Regions from separate parts of the Dorea sp. ICN-14282 genome, predicted to be linked through region 4. Evidence: predicted binding sites of a transcription regulator. Region 4 holds the regulator's gene; each other region holds the start of a gene.
The links. Region 4 encodes Rex, which represses fermentation and respiration genes when NADH is low (regulators of the CRP and FNR family bind a similar motif). Its sites were predicted from a motif close to ATTGTTAANTANTTAACAAT; they were not measured.
Positions count from the first base shown of each region.

Region 1: the regulator Rex is predicted to act here: its motif matches at 2,800-2,819, upstream of gap (type I glyceraldehyde-3-phosphate dehydrogenase).
Region 2: the regulator Rex is predicted to act here: its motif matches at 2,749-2,768, upstream of pdxA (4-hydroxythreonine-4-phosphate dehydrogenase PdxA).
Region 3: the regulator Rex is predicted to act here: its motif matches at 3,567-3,586, upstream of WKT00_RS00995 (shikimate dehydrogenase).

Region 1 covers NZ_JBBKBH010000001.1:361,939-366,888, forward strand. The annotation lists gene nifS (cysteine desulfurase NifS) at 1-325, shown strand, start outside; gene nifU (Fe-S cluster assembly scaffold protein NifU) at 401-841, shown strand; gene mnmA (tRNA 2-thiouridine(34) synthase MnmA) at 856-1,941, shown strand; gene WKT00_RS01750 (histidinol-phosphatase HisJ family protein) at 1,943-2,743, shown strand; gene gap (type I glyceraldehyde-3-phosphate dehydrogenase) at 2,886-3,899, shown strand; gene WKT00_RS01760 (phosphoglycerate kinase) at 4,002-4,950, shown strand, end outside.
Region 2 covers NZ_JBBKBH010000002.1:104,126-109,075, reverse strand. The annotation lists gene mutY (A/G-specific adenine glycosylase) at 1-533, shown strand, start outside; gene WKT00_RS05775 (double-cubane-cluster-containing anaerobic reductase) at 642-1,793, shown strand; gene WKT00_RS05770 (triose-phosphate isomerase) at 1,869-2,651, opposite strand; gene pdxA (4-hydroxythreonine-4-phosphate dehydrogenase PdxA) at 2,965-3,987, shown strand; gene WKT00_RS05760 (four-carbon acid sugar kinase family protein) at 4,023-4,950, shown strand, end outside.
Region 3 covers NZ_JBBKBH010000001.1:215,461-220,410, forward strand. The annotation lists gene WKT00_RS00965 (LamG-like jellyroll fold domain-containing protein) at 1-410, shown strand, start outside; tRNA gene WKT00_RS00970 (tRNA-Val) at 675-747, shown strand; tRNA gene WKT00_RS00975 (tRNA-Met) at 767-840, shown strand; gene ispF (2-C-methyl-D-erythritol 2,4-cyclodiphosphate synthase) at 905-1,453, shown strand; gene WKT00_RS00985 (GNAT family N-acetyltransferase) at 1,472-2,473, shown strand; gene WKT00_RS00990 (FAD-dependent oxidoreductase) at 2,574-3,470, opposite strand; gene WKT00_RS00995 (shikimate dehydrogenase) at 3,709-4,584, shown strand; gene aroD (type I 3-dehydroquinate dehydratase) at 4,598-4,950, shown strand, end outside.
Region 4 covers NZ_JBBKBH010000001.1:559,317-564,266, reverse strand. The annotation lists gene WKT00_RS02735 (ABC-F family ATP-binding cassette domain-containing protein) at 50-1,975, opposite strand; gene WKT00_RS02730 (redox-sensing transcriptional repressor Rex) at 2,094-2,738, shown strand; gene WKT00_RS02725 (NAD(P)H-hydrate dehydratase) at 2,843-4,339, shown strand; gene alr (alanine racemase) at 4,344-4,950, shown strand, end outside.

The DNA of each region.
Region 1 (4,950 bases), 200 kb from region 4:
ACATCGTACCGATCGGCTTCCGAATAATGCGAACTTTAGTTTCCGATTTATTGAAGGAGAGTCTCTTCTGATTATGCTGGACATGAAAGGAATTTGTGGATCAAGCGGATCTGCCTGCACATCAGGATCGTTAGACCCATCCCATGTCCTTCTGGCAATCGGGCTTCCGCATGAGATTGCACATGGTTCTTTGCGCCTGACTCTGAATGAAGAGATTACAAAAGAAGAGATTGATTATGTGGTAGAGAGCCTGAAAGAGATTGTGACCCGTCTAAGAAGTATGTCTCCGCTTTATGAAGATTTCATAAAAAAGCAGGGGAATTAATTTGGAATAGTTCAAAGTGTGGAAAAAGCAAATAATAAAACGATAGAAACAGAGAATCAATAAGGAGAAAAGTGTATGTATACAGAAAAAGTAATGGATCATTTTCAGAATCCTAGAAATATGGGAGAAATTGAAAACGCAAGCGGTGTAGGTACGGTAGGAAACGCAAAGTGCGGAGATATTATGAGAATTTATCTGGATATTGATGAGAATCAGATTATCCAGGATGTAAAGTTTAAAACTTTCGGGTGCGGAGCTGCAGTTGCAACCAGTAGTATGGCAACGGAGCTGGTTAAGGGTAAGAACATTCAGGAAGCGATGGAAGTGACAAATAAAGCGGTTATGGAAGCCCTCGATGGACTTCCGCCGGTGAAAGTTCACTGCTCTTTGCTGGCAGAAGAGGCAATTCATGCAGCCCTTTGGGATTATGCAGAAAAGCACGATATTAAGATTGAAGGTCTGGAAAAACCAAAATCAGATATTCACGAAGATGAAGAAGAGGAAGAAGAATACTAGGCCGGAGGCGTAAAATGGAGAAAAAGAAGGTTGTAGTCGGAATGTCAGGCGGTGTGGATTCTTCTGTGGCAGCATGGCTTCTGAAAGAACAGGGATATGATGTAATTGGAGTAACCATGCAGATCTGGCAGGAGGAAGAAAAAGACGATCAGGAAGAGAATGGAGGCTGCTGCGGGTTAAGCGCAGTTGAAGATGCCAGAAGAGTGGCGGCATCCCTTGAAGTTCCTTACTATGTTATGAATTTCAGGCAGGACTTTAAGGAACGGGTGATCGATTATTTTATCGGAGAATATCAGCAGGGGCGTACGCCGAATCCTTGCATTGCCTGTAACCGCTATGTGAAGTGGGAGGCTTTGCTAAAGAGAAGTCTGGATATCGGGGCAGACTATATTGCGACCGGTCATTATGCTAGAATCGATCAGCTGGAAAATGGAAGATACGCGGTGCGTACTTCTCAGACAGCGGCAAAAGATCAGACGTATGCGTTGTACAATCTGACACAGGAACAACTTTCCAGAACCAAGATGCCGGTAGGCGATTATACCAAAGAAGAGATTCGTAAAATGGCAGAAAAAATTGGGCTTAGGATTGCAGATAAGCCGGACAGTCAGGATATTTGTTTTGTGCCGGATGGAGATTACGCCTCCTATATAGAAGCAAACAGCGTGAAGAAAATCGAACCGGGAAATTTCGTGTTGAGTGATGGAACAGTGGTAGGACAACATAAGGGAATCATACATTATACGGTCGGTCAGCGAAAAGGCTTGGGACTGTCTCTGGGACATCCGGTTTTTGTATTGGAGATTCGTCCGGAGACGAATGAAGTTGTAGTAGGAAGCAATGAGGAGTCCATGTCTCATTATGTGAGAGCAAATCAGGTGAATTTTATGTCAGTGGAAGATCTGCCGGAGAAGAGACGGGTTTGGGCAAAGATTCGCTACAACCATAAAGGGGCGTGGTGTATTGTGGAAAAGACTGGAGAGGATGAAATCCTATGCACCTTTGAAGAGCCTCAGCGCGCCATTACTCCAGGCCAGGCAGTTGTTCTCTATGAAGGAGAGTATGTGCTTGGCGGCGGAACAATTATAGGAGATGAGTAGAATGAGAGCAGACGTGCATATGCATACAAATTTTTCCCACGATTCGGAGGCGCTGCCAGAAGAGATGATTCAGGGTGCCATTCAAAAGGGACTAGAGATGATCTGCATTACCGATCATTTCGATAAGGATAATATGGAATGGGGAGCCGAAGATATTTTTGATCCGGAAGCATATTTTCAGGTTCTTCGGCCGCTTCAGGAAAAGTACCAGGGAAAGATCCGGGTAAATATCGGTGTAGAAATAGGAATGCAGCCCTATCTTGCACCATTTTACCAGGAATTTGTGGAGAAATATCCGTTTGATTTTGTAATCGGATCCGTGCACAGCATCTGGAGGCGGGACATTGCTGCGGGCAGTGTGTTCGAGGGACGAACGGACGAAGAAGTTTACCGGGCGACATTAGAGGAGACGCTGGAAGATGTCCGCCTGCATGAATCCTTTGATGTGCTTGGTCATTTAGATTATATGACACGCTATGGAAGCGCAAGAGAGCAGGAATATTCGTATCGGCGGTATCAGGATCTGATAGATGAAATTTTAAAAACGCTGATTTCCAAAGGAAAAGGTCTGGAATTAAATACCGCGGGATTGAAGTATGGCCTTCCCTACGCACATCCTCATCAGGATGTACTGAGACGCTACCGGGAATTAGGTGGAGAGATTCTTACCGTGGGGGCAGATGGTCACAAACCAGAACATATTGCCTATGATTTTGACCGGGGAATAGAGATTTTGAGAGACTGTGGTTTTCGGTACTATACAGAATTTCAGGGTCGTAAGCCGGTATTTCGGGCACTTTGATGAAAAAGTGTAAAAGCACTTGAATTTTTGTATCAAATTTAGTACAATAAAAAACGGTTGATGATTCTTTAACAAGATTAAGGATTCATGATAATAAAGACTGTGAAAAGCAGTCAATATAAAACTTTAGGAGGAATTAATCATGGCAGTAAAAGTAGCGATTAATGGATTTGGACGTATTGGACGTCTTGCATTCAGACAGATGTTCGGAGCAGAAGGATATGAGGTAGTTGCAATCAACGACCTGACATCTCCAAAGATGCTTGCTCACCTGTTAAAATATGATTCTTCTCAGGGAAGATATGCTCTGGCTGACAAGGTAGAAGCTACAGAGGATTCTATCATTGTAGACGGAAAAGAAATCAAAATTTATGCAAAGGCTAATGCTGAGGAACTTCCATGGGGAGAAATCGGTGTTGACGTAGTACTTGAGTGTACAGGATTCTATACATCCAAAGAGAAAGCATCTGCTCACGTAAAAGCAGGAGCTAGAAAAGTTGTTATCTCTGCACCAGCAGGAAACGACCTTCCTACAATCGTATACAATGTTAACCATACAGAACTGAAGCCAGAAGATACTGTAATTTCTGCAGCTTCTTGTACAACAAACTGTTTAGCACCTATGGCTAAGGCTCTGAATGATCTTGCTAAGATCAAATCCGGTATTATGTGTACAATTCACGCTTACACAGGAGATCAGATGACTCTTGACGGACCACAGAGAAAGGGGGATTTAAGAAGATCTCGTGCAGCAGCAGTAAACATCGTTCCAAACAGTACAGGAGCAGCTAAGGCTATCGGTCTTGTTATCCCAGAACTGAACGGAAAATTAATCGGAGCAGCTCAGCGTGTTCCAACCCCAACAGGATCTACAACAATCTTAACAGCAGTTGTTGAAGGAAACGTTACCGTTGATGAAGTAAATGCAGCTATGAAGGCAGCAGCTACAGAATCTTTCGGATACAACACAGATGAGATCGTATCCAGCGACATCGTTGGTATGAAGTATGGTTCTCTGTTCGATGCAACTCAGACAATGGTTCTGCCATTAGACAACGGAACTACAGAGGTTCAGGTTGTTTCTTGGTATGACAATGAGAACTCTTACACAAGCCAGATGGTAAGAACAATCAAATACTTCTCTGAGTTAGCTTAATTTGAAAGAACTACATTATTAGTATTATTAAGACTCAACAAGGGTCCGGTCTTTATGGACCGGACCCTTTTGTTTATTAGAAAAATCTGAGGAGGCAAGGATATGCTTAACAAAAAATCAGTAGATGACATTAATGTAAAAGGGAAAAAAGTCCTGGTAAGATGTGACTTTAACGTTCCTCTTATCGACGGAAAGATCACAGATGAGAACCGTCTTGTTGCTGCACTGCCAACGATCAAAAAGCTGATCGCTGATGGCGGAAAGGTGATTCTGTGTTCCCACCTTGGAAAACCGAAGGGAGAGCCAAAGCCGGAATTATCTCTGGCACCAGTAGCAGTACGTTTATCCGAACTTCTTGGACAGGAAGTAAAATTTGCTGCTGATCCAGAAGTTGTAGGAGCAAATGCAAAAGCTGCAGTAGAGGCAATGAAAGATGGAGAAGTGATCCTTCTTGAAAATACCCGTTACAGAGCAGAAGAGACTAAGAATGGTGAGGCATTCAGCAAAGAACTTGCTTCCCTGTGTGACGTATTTGTAAACGATGCGTTCGGTACAGCACATCGTGCACACTGTTCTAACGTAGGAGTAACTGAGTTTGTAGATACTGCAGTTGTTGGTTACTTAATGCAGAAAGAGATTGATTTCCTTGGAAATGCAGTAAACAATCCGGAGAGACCATTCGTTGCTATTCTTGGAGGAGCAAAGGTTTCCAGCAAGATTTCTGTTATCGAGAACTTGATCGATAAAGTAGATACACTGATTATCGGTGGTGGAATGTCTTACACATTCTGTAAAGCACTTGGCGGAAAGATCGGAACTTCTCTTTGCGAAGATGATTATCTTCAGTATGCTCTTGATATGCTGAAAAAGGCTGAAGAAAAGGGCGTGAAATTATTACTGCCAGTTGATAATATTATCGGAGATGACTTCTCTAATGATGCAAATACACAGGTTGTTAAGAGTGGAGAGATTCCGGAAGGCTGGGAAGGTATGGATATCGGACCAGACACAGAGAAGATCTTCTGTGATGCTGTAGCAGATGCAAAGACTG
Region 2 (4,950 bases), on a different contig from region 4:
GTGATTTCGGTCAGGGATTGATTGAACTTGGCGCTATCGTCTGTGTCCCTAATGGAGAACCCAAATGCGCAGAATGCCCGGCGGCGTTCGCGTGCGTGGCGAGAAAGCAGGGACTTACGGCGGAGATCCCGGTAAAAAAGAAAGCGAAGGCAAGACGGATCGAGAAGCGAACGGTATTTATTTTCAAAGATGGCGAGAAACTTGCCATTAGGAAGCGGCCTGGGAAAGGATTGCTGGCAGGACTGTATGAATTCCCAAATGAAGAGGGAAGACTGACGCAAAAAGAAGTGACAGCGTACAGCAAAGAGATTGGTCTGATGCCGGTTCGTGTCAAAAAGCTGGAGAGTGCAAAGCATATTTTCAGTCATGTGGAATGGCATATGACCGGGTATGAGGTGATCGTGGATGAACTGGAAAAGACGAATAAAAAGGAGTTTCTGTTCATTCATCCGGAAGAGATCGGGCAGAAGTACCCTCTTCCGTCGGCTTTTGAAACATATATCCGCTATGCAGGAATTCAAAGGGATATTTAGACATAGATAAAATCTATATAAGAAGAATATTATTAACATTTTCGATTATATAAAATACTTTGAGAGTGTTATGATATAACATACAGGGAAATCAAAGGAGGAATTTACATGGAAGTCATCAAAGAATTACCGGAAGTGTTTGAAGAGTTTGCGGAACAGCGCAAAAATTCATTTTTGGCGGTAAAAGAATTAAAAGATAAAGGGGTTCCGGTTATCGGATCCTATTGTACTTATTTTCCACAGGAGATCGCAATGGCAATGGGAGCAGCAAGCGTCAGCCTGTGTTCTACATCGGATGAGACCATTGCGGATGCGGAGAAAGAGCTTCCGAAGAACTTATGTCCGTTGATCAAGTCCAGCTATGGATTTGCCAAAACGGATAAATGTCCATTCTTCTATTTTTCTGACGTGGTTGTCGGAGAGACGACTTGCGATGGAAAGAAGAAGATGTACGAGTATATGGCAGAATTTAAAGACGTTTTTATTATGGAACTGCCAAATACCCAGAGAGAAGAAGCGTTAGCGCTTTGGAAAAACGAGATCATTCGTTTCAAAGAGTATCTGGAGAAGAAGTTTGACGTGACGATCACAGAGGATGATATCCGCAGAGCCATTAAGATTAATAATGAGGGACGGCGCGCGCTGAAGAGACTCTACGAAGTGATGAAGAACGAGCCAACACCGATTACCGGTTATGATCTGTTCAAGGTATTGTACGGAAGTACGTTCAAGTTTGACAGAAGTCAGATTCCAGGGGAAGTCAATGCGTTGGTTGATAAGATTGAAAAGGAATATGCAGAAGGAAAGATGCAGCCAAAGAAGCCTAGAATTCTGATTACGGGATGTCCCCTTGGAGGAGCGACCGAGAAGGTGATCAAGGCCGTAGAGGAAAACGGAGGAATCGTTGTTACTTATGAAAACTGCAGCGGCGCTAAGGCGATTGACAAAGAAGTAGACGAGACGAATCCGGACGTATACGATGCGCTTGCAAGACGGTATCTGAATATTGGCTGTTCCGTTATGACGCCAAACCCGAATCGTTTGGAACTTTTGGGACGTCTGATTGATGAATACAAGGTAGACGGCGTGGTTGAGATGACGCTGCAGGCATGCCATACTTATAATGTGGAAGCATTTGGAATTCGCAAATTTGTGAATGAGCAGAAGAAGATTCCATACATTAATGTAGAGACAGATTACTCTCAGGCTGATATTGGACAGCTGGGAACAAGAATTGCAGCATTTATTGAGATGTTGTAGAGATAAAATAATGGAAGGATATCAGAGATGGTATCCTTCCATTATTTTTTGATGTTGATGTTTTTTGTATGGATATTATGCTTCCTCGTATGCTTTTATAGCATCACGGATCAGCGCGTTGAATTTATCGGCATCCCATGCGGAGCGTCCGGTGAAGAGCCCGTCGATGGAAGGCTGCACAATCAGGTCGCAGGCATTGTCAGGATTTACGCTTCCGCCGTAGAGAACCGGAATCTCTTCGCTGGCGTCGCCGAACAATTCGTGGAGTGTTTCTTTGATTACCTTATGCATTTTTTCGGCATAGTCCGGGGAAGCCGGGGTTCCGTTGACACCGATGGACCAGACTGGTTCATAGGCTACCCAGATCTTTCCGATCTGATCTTTGGATACTCCGTGGAATCCGATCTTTAGCTGTGTGCGCAGAATTTCGGCGCTGACACCGTATTCTTTTTGTTCTCCCGTTTCGCCAATGCAAAGAAGTGTCTGGAATCCGTGGTTTAGAGAAGCTTTTACTTTCTTGTTTTCTTCGTAGTCCGTCTCGCCAAAGACGTGTCTTCTCTCAGAATGGCCGATCATTACCAGTTTAATTCCCAGTTCTTTTAACATCGGTGGAGAGATTTCTCCGGTAAACTGTCCCTGATCTTCCCAGCACATGTTTTGTGCGCCCAGAAGAATAGAATTCTGATCGATAGAAGCGGTCGCGCGATCCAGTGAAGTGAAAGATGGAATGATGAATAATTGGATCTCGTCACGGCTTAAATCAGCAGTGTTATCGGACAGCTTTTTTAAATAAGCAACGGTGTCCTGGACATTTTTATACATTTTTAAGTTGCTGCCGAAATATAACTTTTTTTTCATGGTATTGCCTCCTGTATAATGAAATAAATAAGTCTTTGATGTCCCTATTATATACCTTGTAAAAATGAAAATCAATCGTGCAAAAAGTGATAATTAAAACGTTAAAATAATGACAAACGAAAAACGAAAGCAAACGAAAGTTAAAATATAAAAAATATGTATATATTGCATAAAAAGAGAAAAAGCAAGCTTTATAATATGCTGAAATTCTAAAAAACTATTGATTTTGAAAAGAAATGAATATAAAATGAAATCACAAACGAAACAGAAAAAAATACAAAACGAAAACAAAACGAAAGGAAAGGGAAGGTAAATGAAAAATACATTCAAGCCTGTAACAGCAATTACAATGGGAGATCCAGCAGGAATCGGACCGGAGATTGTAGTAGGAACTATGCTGGATAAGGAACTTCATGATTCTTGTAAGCCATTCGTGATCGGAAGCATTGCGATTTTGGATAGAGCAGCAAAGGTACTTGGAAAGGAATTGAAATACAATAAGATTTCCGAGCCAGAAGAAGCAAAATATGAATTTGGTGTTGTGGACGTACTGGAGACGGGCGACTATGATACAGATTCTATTCAGTGGGGGGAGGTTCAGGCGCTGGCTGGCCAGATGGCAATTGACTGGATTATGAAATCCATCGCATTTGGAATGGAAGGCCGTGTGGATGCAGTATCCACGGCTCCGATTCACAAGCAGGCAATTAAGCTGATCGGTGTCAAGGAACCAGGACATACCGAGATTTATCAGAATGAGACAGGATCTCCATATGCACTGACCATGTTCTCCTGCCATAAGCTGAGAGTCTTCTTCGTAAGCCGTCACATGTCACTGGTAGACGCAGTACACTATGCAACCAAGGACGTTGTTCTGGAGTTTATTGAGAACATTGACAAAGAATTAAGAGGCGTCGGAATCGAGAATCCTTGCATCGCAGTTGCAGGTATTAATCCACACAACGGCGATAACGGGCTGTTCGGAAGAGAAGAGATCGATGAGTTAGAGCCGGCTGTTAAGATGGCGCAGGAAAAGGGCATCAATGCAGTGGGACCATGTCCGGCAGATTCCGTATTCCATATCGGAAAGAGCGGAAAATTCGATGCGATCCTCTCTATGTACCATGATCAGGGTCATATCGCATGTAAGACGCTTGATTTCCAGAAGTCTGTTACGATTACATGGGGACTTCCGTTTATCAGAGGTTCTGTTGATCACGGAACGGCATTTGACATTGCAGGAAAGGGAATCGCAGACTGCGTAAGTTTGATTGAATCCACAAAAGTGTGCGTAGAATACGCCGTTCGTAAACACGAAGGAAATGCAATGAAATAAGAAGAATACAAAAGAGAAAGGAAGGGAAGAGGACTATGCCGATCATAGGTGCAGTTGCAGATGATCTGACTGGAGCAACAACGACAGGGGTACTCCTTGCCAGATCCAAGGCACAGACAGCAGTATTTTTTAATGAAGAAGCGGCAGAAAAAGCCAAAGGTGCAGATGAGTTGGATGCAATTCTGGTAAGCAGCAATTCACGCCCGCTTCCGGCAGACGAGGCGTACGAGAAAGTAAAATCGGCTACGCTTGCGTTGAAGCGGATGGGAGTAAAGTATTTCTCCAAGCGGATTGATACGACACTTCGAGGTGGCGTCGGCGTGGAGATCGATGCAATGCTCGATCAGATCGGGGAAGATGCAGTTGCGGTTGTTGTTCCGGCAATGCCGCAGTCCAGAAGAATTTTGGTTGGCGGATATTCCGTGATTGACGGTGTGGCGCTAATTAACACGCCGGTTGCAAAGGATGTGCGCACACCCGTAAAAGAAAATTATATTCCACGACTGCTGGCAGGACAGACCAGACGCCAGGTGGGACTGGTGACACTTGACAAAGTCCTGGCAGGCAAAGAGGCAGTAGAAAAAGCGCTGGAGGAAAAGCGGGGCGAAGGCTGTGAAGTGATTGTGGTGGACGGAATTACACTGGAAGATGTAGAGACCATTGCGAAGGCATGTATTGCTTTGAAGTGGAATGTTGTGGCAGTGGATCCGGGTCCGTTTACTGCGAAGCTTGCTTATGAGCGCGGGTTGATTGGAGTAGAAGAACCGAATATTCCGGAAACAGCGAATGAAGAAGAAAAAACGGTTCTGATTGCAGCAGGAAGCGCAACTCCGGTTACCAAAAAGCAGATGGAAGTGCTCTGTGAGGATGAGCGGCACGTGCGTATCAGTGTGGAGCCGATTCTGCTGATTAACGGCGGAGATGAGGCCGTAGCCGAGGCTGAACGAGCAGTAGAATTGGCAA
Region 3 (4,950 bases), 340 kb from region 4:
GAACGTTATATACCAAGGATACATACGAGGCATTCCAGAAGGCATATGAGGCAGCACAGAAGGTCAGTGAGGATCCGGATGCGTTGGAAGATGCGGTGGCAGAAGCTGTCCGTGCACTGAAAGAGGCCTATGGCAATTTGGAAAAAGTGAAAGATCCGGATGAAGGTGAAGGTCAAGGTGGCCAGGGAGGTCAGGGCGACCAGAACGAAGGCCAGGGCGGCCAGACAGGACCTAATGGATCTGGAAATGGACAGGGCTCTGGTTCTGCTTCTAGCGGTTCAGATAAGGGAGCCGGAAACAAGGCAGGCAGTGTAAAGACTGGAGATACTGCTCCGGTTGCCGGATGGGCAGCAGCTTTTCTTTTGGCAGGAGCGGCAGTAGTCGTTATGCGTAAGAGAAAGAAAATCTAACACATATTGATGAACAGCCAAGAAGTACCGTAAGGGAAAGCTAAGATGAAAGACGAAAAGGAGTCAAGAATCCGCAAGGGTTCTTGGCTCCTTTTCTGGCATTTGCAGAAGGGAAAAAAGTGGGCTCTTTTAGGCTGGAAACGGTAAGAAAATCCTTGGAAAATAAAAAAATAAAAAAAGTGAAAAAAAGTGTTGACATTTCGCATGAGATAATAGTATAATAACGAAGTCGGTTCGAGAGAGGAACACGACAGAACGGAAAATGGGATCATAGCTCAGCTGGGAGAGCATCTGCCTTACAAGCAGAGGGTCATAGGTTCGAGCCCTATTGGTCCCATACCATCAAAATATTATATGGCGGAATAGCTCAGTTGGCTAGAGCACACGGTTCATACCCGTGGTGTCGCTGGTTCAAATCCAGTTTCCGCTACTAGAGAAAAGCCCATGATACATGGGCTTTTTTTGCAAAGTTAAGAAGAAAAGGAGGAAGGGACATGCGAATAGGAATGGGCTATGATGTGCATAAGTTGGTAGAAGGAAGAGAGCTGATCCTGGGAGGAGTGAAAATTCCTTATGAAAAAGGGCTTTTGGGGCATTCAGATGCGGACGTGCTTCTGCATGCGATTATGGATGCGCTTTTGGGGGCAGCGGCGCTTGGAGATATCGGAAAACATTTTCCGGATACCGATCCGGCGTACAAAGGGGCTTCTAGTATCCGTCTGTTGGAACACGTTGGAGAGCTGATTGAGAAGGAGCTTTATGTAATTGGAAATATTGATGCGACAATTATTGCACAGCGTCCAAAGATGGCTCCGCATATAGAAACAATGCGAAAAAATGTAGCAGAAGCTCTTCATATTGATGTCAGCCAGATTAATATTAAGGCAACGACGGAAGAGGGACTTGGTTTTACAGGAAGTGGAGAAGGAATTTCAGCTCAGGCGATTGCTGCCCTGGATACCATTTCCAATTACAGTTATACAGTAGAAGATACGGACAGAGCCTGCGACTCCTGCCCGGGATGCAAACAGACTGACAGATAAAGAGAGTAGGAGCAAAGGATGGAGATCAGGAAACTTGAAGAATTGGAACGCGCAGATACCAGGCCGCTTTATGAGACCGTGTTCTCAGAGGATAGCCGGGCATTTGTGGATTACTACTACACAGAGAAAACAAAGGATAATCAGATTTATACTGTGATAGAAGATGGTGAAATTCGGGCGATGCTTCACCTGAATCCGTATTCACTAATGGTAAACCGGGGGAAAAAGAATGCCAATTATATTGTGGCGGTTGCCACGCAAAAGGAATATCGAGGGCGTGGATATATGGGTGCGCTGTTAAAGCGAGCCTTAAACGATATGTATCAGGAAGGAGAGGCATTTACCTTTTTGATGCCAGCGGCAGAAGCAATTTATACGCCTTATGATTTTCGGACGGTATATGAGCAGAATCCGCTCTATTATCAGGATGGTGAAGTGTATCCTAAAAACGTGCAGGTTGCGGAGGTGACGGAAGCGGACTTATCAGAACTTTCCAGGGCGGCCAATCAGGATTTGGCTTCCAAATATCAGGTGTATGCATTTCGGGACGAGGCGTATTACAGAAGACTTTGGAAAGAATGCGAAAGTGATGGCGGCAGATTGATGGTTTATCGGACAGATGGACATATTACAGACTGCAGGATTGCTGCTTCAGAGCCACAGGGAGAGAAGCGCCCGAAGATTATGGTTCGGATTGTGGATGTGAGGCGGCTTTTGATGAGTCTTTCTGTTTGCTCCTTTGTCGGTATGTGTTTTCGGGTTACCGATCCAGTGATTGAAGAGAACAATCGCTGCATTTTGTTGACGGGGACAGAATATTCCGGTGTTATGCTGATGGAGGGAAGTGAACATCAAAAGGAGGGAACCATTACCATAGGAGCCCTTACAAGTCTGATTTTTGGTGCGGCTTCCGTAGAAGGGATTGAGAAAGAAGAAGGGGTTGAACTTTCTGTGAGGCTGAAAGAAGAATTAAAGAAATTGATACCTCTAAGCCGGATTTATTTAAATGAGATAGTCTAGAGGGCTTTTTGAGAAGAGAATGCAAAAGTCGATTATAAAATACCCCCGCCTGTGTGCTGGCAGAAGATGCCAACACACAGGCGGGGGTATTTTACGTGGTTTACATAGAAGCGTTGATTGCTGCGACAGCTCCGTCAGATACAGCAGTTGCAGCCTGGCGCACCTGCTTCATACGGATATCGCCGGCAGCGTAGACTCCGGGAATGGAGGTTTCCATCCTTTCATTTGTCGGAATATAACCGTCTTCTAAAGAGAGTTCCGTAAAAAGTTCGGTGTTTGGTGTGGATCCGGCATAGATAAATACCTGACAGCCAGGATCCTGGATGGTAGTGATGGATGAATCGATTTCGTTCTTAATTTCCAGTGTCTCAATCTGATCTGTCCCGTGAATTGCATGGAGACGGGAAGAGAGACATACTTCTATATTTTCTGCTTTTTTCAGCTTTTCTTTAAATTCTGCGATGCAGCCCAATTGTTCTTCAAAATGAAGAATGGTAAGCTTTTTGGCAAAGCCTGCAAGGTAGAGCGCTTCTTTTATGGCGCCGTCTGCTCCGCCTACGACATAAACATGTTTACCGGCGCAAAGGGGAGCGTCCTTTGTGGCATTTTGGCATACACCCTTTCCTGAAAGTTCCAGTTCACCGGGAATACCAAGTCTGCGTGGAGTAGTTCCGCAAGCAAGAATGATGCGGGGAGCTTCATAGGTATGAGTGTCGGTAGTGACGGTTTTTGTTGTCGGAGTCAGAGATACTTCCGTTACCGTTTCTTGCACGATGGAAACACCTGCGTTTTCTGCCTGTTTTTTTAATCGGGCAGCGAAGGTAGCTCCAGTTTCTTGTTCGATCAATCCGCTGTAATGGGTGACGGAAGATACCTTTTTGATCAGTCCGCCGACTTCGTGTTTTTCAATAACAAGTGTTTTCTTTCCCCTGCTGACTGCGTAAAGTCCGGCGCTGATTCCAGCTGGTCCGGCACCGATAATGATTATATCGTACATCATTTCAATTCCTCCTGTGGATGGATTTTCGTTATCTGTTCTTCCAGTTCAATATAACGCAGATTAACAATAATGTAAAATTATAATATTTTATTTTTTGATAAATATTTATTATAGATATAAGGAGACAACCGATAGATAAAAATTATAGGTTGGAAGAGTAATAAGTATTGGTCGGAAGGTAGGCTTAAGTTTATAATTAAGTTAAGAATTTGACAATCTTGAAAGGAGAAGAAAGATGGCAGAAAGAGTAGATGCAAAAACAATATTGATCGGGCTGATGGCTGATCCAATCAGACATTCCAGTTCCCCAACCATGCACAATGAGGCGTATGCAAAGCTGGGGCTTAATTATGTACAGATGGCATTTGAGGTGGACAACAGCAATTTGAAGGATGCAGTGAATGCGATTCGTACGCTTGGTATGAGAGGCTCTAATATATCTATGCCAAATAAAACAGAGATCTTGCAGTATTTGGATGAATTGTCTCCGGCAGCTAAGCTGTGTGGAGCAGTTAATACGGTTGTAAATGATAATGGACATCTGACAGGACACAACACAGATGGTCTTGGGTTTATGGCTGCTTTGAAAGATAATAATATCGACGTGATTGGAAAGAAAATGACGATTGTAGGTGCAGGCGGAGCGGCAACTGCAATTCAGATTCAGGCAGCTCTTGACGGGGTGAAAGAGATTTCCATCTTTAATATCAAAGATGCTTCTTGGGAGCGTGCAATTACGAATGCAGAAAAGATTAACAACAATACAGAATGTACCGCTCACGTATATGATCTTGCGGATCTTGCGAAATTAAAAGAAGAGATTGCAGACAGTTATCTGTTTGTTAACGCGACTGGCGTGGGAATGAAACCTTTGGAAGGTCAGACCTATATTCCGGATGCTTCCTACTTAAGACCGGATTTGATTGTAGTAGATGTGATCTATGCACCAAGAGAGACAGCACTTCTTAAGATGGCGAAAGAAGTAGGATGTAAGACAATGAATGGACTGGGCATGATGTTATTCCAGGGAGATGCAGCGGTGCAGCTGTACACAGGAAAAGCAATGCCAATTCCATATATGAAAGAGATTCTGGATATTAAGTACGACTAGGAGGATGATTATGATAAAGCCGGTAGTAGTAAGAGGAGTCGCGATTGGAGAAGGAATTCCCAAAATCTGTGTTCCGATTGTAGGAAATACAAGGGAAGAAATTCTAGCGGCGGCAGAGGAGTGTAAGGAGCTTCCGCTTGATGTAGTTGAATGGAGAGCCGACTGGTACGATCAGGTGCTTGAATTGGAAGAAACGCTGGAAACGGCAAGACAGCTTCGGACGGTTTTGGGAGAGATTCCGTTACTTTTTACATTTCGTACGAAGAAGGAAGGCGGAGAAAAGGCGATTTCGACCCAAGAATATGAAAAGTTGAATATTCAGGTGGCAGAAAGCGGTTATGTGGATTTGGTAGATGTAGAAGCGTT
Region 4 (4,950 bases):
ATTTGGGACGGAGTAAAATGAAACTTTACTCCGTCCCAAATTGAATTCTCTACTCTGCCAATTCTTCCCATCTTAGGTACAGTTCTTCTAATTCTTCAGCGATCGCGGCCTTTTCGTGAGCCAGTTCCTGGCATTTCACAGAATTAGTGAAAATTTCTTCCTCCATCATCAGCTGGTCGATTTCGCCGTCCCGTTCTTCTAACTGTGTAATTCGTTCTTCTGTTTTGCGAAGATCATTTTGGCGTTTTCGCTCCTTTGCCTGAGCTTCTTTTTGTTCTTGCCAGCTTAGTTTGCCTTCGGATACCGAAGTGGTGTTGGTGGAAGGAAGAGAAGAGGTGTTTGCTGGAGTGGAAGCGTAAGCTTTTGTCAGTTCTTCTTTCTTTTCCAAGTAGTAGTCATAGTTTCCAATATAGTTTATGAAAGTCTGATTGACCAGATCCAGAATCCGGGTTGCTGTCTGATTGATAAAGTAACGGTCATGGGATACATACAGGATCGTTCCTGTGTAGTCATTTAATGCTTTTTCCAGAATTTCCTTGGAAGTAATGTCCAAATGGTTAGTAGGCTCGTCGAGAATCAGGAAATTTGCTTCGGACAGCATTAGTTTTGCCAGAGATACGCGTCCGCGTTCTCCGCCGCTTAGATCCTTGATCCGTTTGAATACGTCATCGCCGGTAAAAAGAAAGGCGGCGAGCATATTTCGGATTCGAGTACCGGTAAGTGATGGATAGGAATCAGAAATTTCATCAAAAATCGTTTTTTCCATATTCAGCACATGGTGTTCCTGATCGTAATAGCCGATGTGGACATTCGTGCCAAGGATAAAGGTTCCGCCATCTGCCGGAAGTACCTCGTTTAAAATTTTAAGAAGCGTTGTCTTTCCGGTTCCGTTGTCTCCGATTATGGCAACGTGTTCTCCGCGTTTTATTTCAAAGCTGATGTCTTGGAACAGCGTTTGATTTGGAAAAGATTTGCTTAAATGTTCCACTTTAAGTACATCGTTTCCGCTGATACAGGAAGGCTCCAGTGTCAGTTGAATCTGTGTATTTACTTCTATTGGTTTTTCTACAGGAGTCATCTTTTCTAACATCTTTTCCCGGCTTTCGGCTCGGCGAATGGATTTTTCCCGGTTGAAAGAGCGAAGCTTTTCAATGACGGCTTCCTGATGCTTGATTTCCTGCTGCTGTTTTAGATATTCTTTGAGCCTTGCTTCTCGAACCTGCTGTTTTTTCTCAGCGTATGTTGCATAGTTTCCAAGATAGGTGGACAGTTGTCCCAGTTCGATTTCCAACACCTTGGTGACAACACGATTTAAGAAATAGCGGTCATGGGAGACGATAAGAACCGCTCCCTGATAGTTGAGAAGATACGTTTCCAGCCAAGCGATGGAAGTAAGATCCAGGTGGTTGGTAGGCTCGTCAAGAAGTAGAATGTCCGGTTTGGTCAGCAGAAGTTTTCCTAAGGATACCCGGGTTTTCTGACCACCGGAAAGCGTAGATACAGGTTTGGAAAAATCGTCTTCCGTAAAGCCAAGTCCTTTGAGGACTCCGGTGATTTCGCTTTCGTAGGCGTAACCGTTCTGTCGTTCGAATTCTGCCATCAGCCGGTTGTAAGTCTCCAGCCTTGCAGATAACGTTTCTCCTTCGAGAGAAGGCAGCTCCTGTTCGATGGAGCGGATCTGACATTCCATTTCGATCAGATCTGCCTTGGCAAGGCGGACTTCCTCGTAGATGGTCGCGCTGCCGGACATGTCCTGATGCTGGGCAAGATATCCAAGAGTTTTTCCCTTGGTAAGGATCACGTCTCCGTGATCAGGTGAAAGTTCACCTACAATCATTTTCAAAAGGGTGGATTTTCCGGCGCCGTTAGGGCCGACTAAAGCCACCTTTTCATGGTCTTCTATATGAAAAGAACCATCGGTGACAATCGTATTTTCACCGAAAGCTTTTGTAATTCCGTGACATGCTAGTACCATAATTTCCTCCTTTGTTTTTCCGTTTCTATTATATCGAAAATAGGAGAAAAAACAACTTAAAGTTTGACTTTGAAAGGAAAATTCTATATAATGTTTTCTAGAATGGAAGGTGAGATGATTGGAAGATAGAGGGATTTCTCAGGCAGTGATTCGCAGGCTGCCAAGATACTACAGATATTTGGGAGAACTGCTAGAAGGCGGAGTAGAACGAATTTCCTCAAATGATTTGAGTAAACGAATGAACGTAACTGCGTCTCAGATCCGTCAGGATCTGAACAACTTTGGAGGGTTTGGACAACAGGGATATGGATATAATGTAAAGTATCTGTACACAGAGATAGGCAAGATTCTGGGACTGGAAGAAGACCATAATATCATTATTATCGGAGCGGGTAATCTTGGACAGGCGCTGGCTAATTACGCAGCCTTTGAAAAGAGAGGCTTTATCTTAAAGGGAATCTTTGATGTGAACCCAAGACTTGCGGGAGTGACGATCCGCGGGGTTCCGATTCGGATGATGGATGAGCTTAGATCCTTCGTTGCGAACAATGAGGTAGACATTGCAGCTCTTACGATTCCGAAAGATAAAGCAGAGGAAGTAGCTGATATGCTGGTAGAGAACGGTGTCCGTGCAATCTGGAATTTTGCACATATTGACCTGAATCTGCCGGACAATGTGATTGTAGAGAATGTTCATCTCTCGGAGAGTCTTATGCAGTTGTCATATAATATCAGCCGATATAACGAAGAACATCAAAAATAAGCAAGAACAACACAGGGACGTGTAAGGACAGGCATGTGCAGACAGGCTTGTCTCTATGCGTCTTTTTTCATTGAAATAAAAAATATGACAGGGGGGGTAGCAGGATGGAGTATTTGGTAAACAGTCGTCAGATGAAGATGGCGGATCAGTATACCATACAGGAGAAAGGGGTTTTGTCGCTTACATTGATGGAGCGAGCGGCCGAAAGTTGTGTGAGGGTTATGGATGAACTCGGCATGGATTTATCCAGACCTTGTGTGGTATGCGGGTCGGGCAATAATGGAGGCGATGGCTTTGCGATTGCAAGGCTTTTGGCAGAAAGAGGGAAGGAGGTTACGGTATTTCTAGTCGGCAATAGCTCCAGCTGTACGGAAGAGACGAAGCATCAGATGCGTCTTCTTAAAGAGACGGGAACGCAGATTCTGGAAGGATATGAGCCGGGGGATTACAGTCTCATCGTAGATGCCATTTTTGGCGTGGGATTAGGCCGGGAAATTATTGGCAGATACGTACAGGTGATTCAACAGATGAATGAAGCTGATGCACAGAAATTTTCAGTAGATCTGCCATCTGGAATTTCAGCAGATCATGGAGCTGTGATGGGAATCGCATTTCAGGCGGATGTGACGGTGACGTTTCAGACAACCAAGCTGGGACTTGCACTGTATCCGGGGAAACGTTATGCCGGGAAGGTATTTGTAGAAGATATTGGAATTGACCTGACAAAGGCAGAGAAAGATTCCAATCTTACCTATGCTTACGAGCGGGAAGATTATCGAAAGCTTCTTCCGATAAGAAGAGCAGATTCTAACAAGGGAACCTACGGCAAGGTTCTTGTGATTGCCGGAAGCAAAGGCATGGCAGGAGCGGCGTATTTGAATGCTTATGCAGCTTATATGGCAGGCGCAGGTCTGGTACAGATCTATACAGCTGAGGAGAACCGTGTGGTTCTGCAGCAGCTGCTGCCGGAGGCAATCGTCACAACCTATGATCTCTATGATCAGGGAGAGCTTTTAAGGCTTTTGAAATGGGCCGATGTAGTCTGTGTTGGATCGGGGATCGGGACGACGGAGAAGGCACGAAAGATTCTGCGTGCTACATTGGAAAATGTGCGTGTTCCATGTCTGGTAGATGCAGATGGATTGAATCTGATCGCCGCTCACAAAAAATATCTGGATGCATTGTCTGTGGATGATCTGGTATTTACTCCGCATATGATGGAAATGTCAAGGCTTACAGACTTAACGATTGAGGAGATTCGCTCTTCCAGAATGGACGTGATAAAAAGCTTTGCCGATCAGCATCGTTTAACCTGTGTGTTAAAAGATGCCCGCACGGTTATTGCGTCGAAGGGAAGAAAAGCAAGTGTCAATCTGTCGGGGAATGCATCGATGGCGAAAGCCGGTTCCGGCGATGTGCTGTCCGGCATAATCGCAGGTCTTATGGCACAGGGAATGGAAGGCTATCAGGCCGCGGTTCTGGGGACATATCTGCACGGAAGAGCCGGAGATCTGGCGCGTGAGAGAAAAGGAACTTACAGTGTGATGGCAAGAGATTTGATCGAATTTCTTGCGGGAGCGTGGAACGAGTTGGAGGAATAAGGGTATGAAAAACTATACAAGAGTATGTGCAAGGATCAATTTGGATGCAGTGGAATATAATATAGAGATGATGAAAAAGAATTTAAGCGGCAGTGCGAAAATGATCGTTGTCATCAAAACAGATGGGTACGGCCATGGCGCGGTTCCCATTGCGAAAATGCTGGAAGAGAAGGAATATGTATGGGGCTTTGCTGTGGCAACCCTCGACGAGGCCGTGATCTTAAGAACAGCTGGCATTACGAGACCTGTTCTGGTATTGGGCTGCATTTTCCCGGATCAGCGAAGAGAGATGATTGCCCAGGAGATTCGCATGACGGTTTATACAGAAGAAATGGCAAAGGAAGTATCCGATCTTGCTTGTGAAATGGGGAAGAAAGCCTATATCCATGTGAAACTGGACACAGGAATGTCAAGAATCGGATTTCCGATAGAAGAGGCAAGTGCTCGTGCAATCGCAGAAATCAGCAAACTTCCGGGATTGATACCAGAAGGTATGTTTACGCATTTTGCCAAGGCTGACGAGACAGAGAAGAGTTTTACAAATCAGCAGTTTGAAAAATATATGTGGATGAAGGAACGGCTGGAAAAATCCGGGGTTACTTTTGAAAACT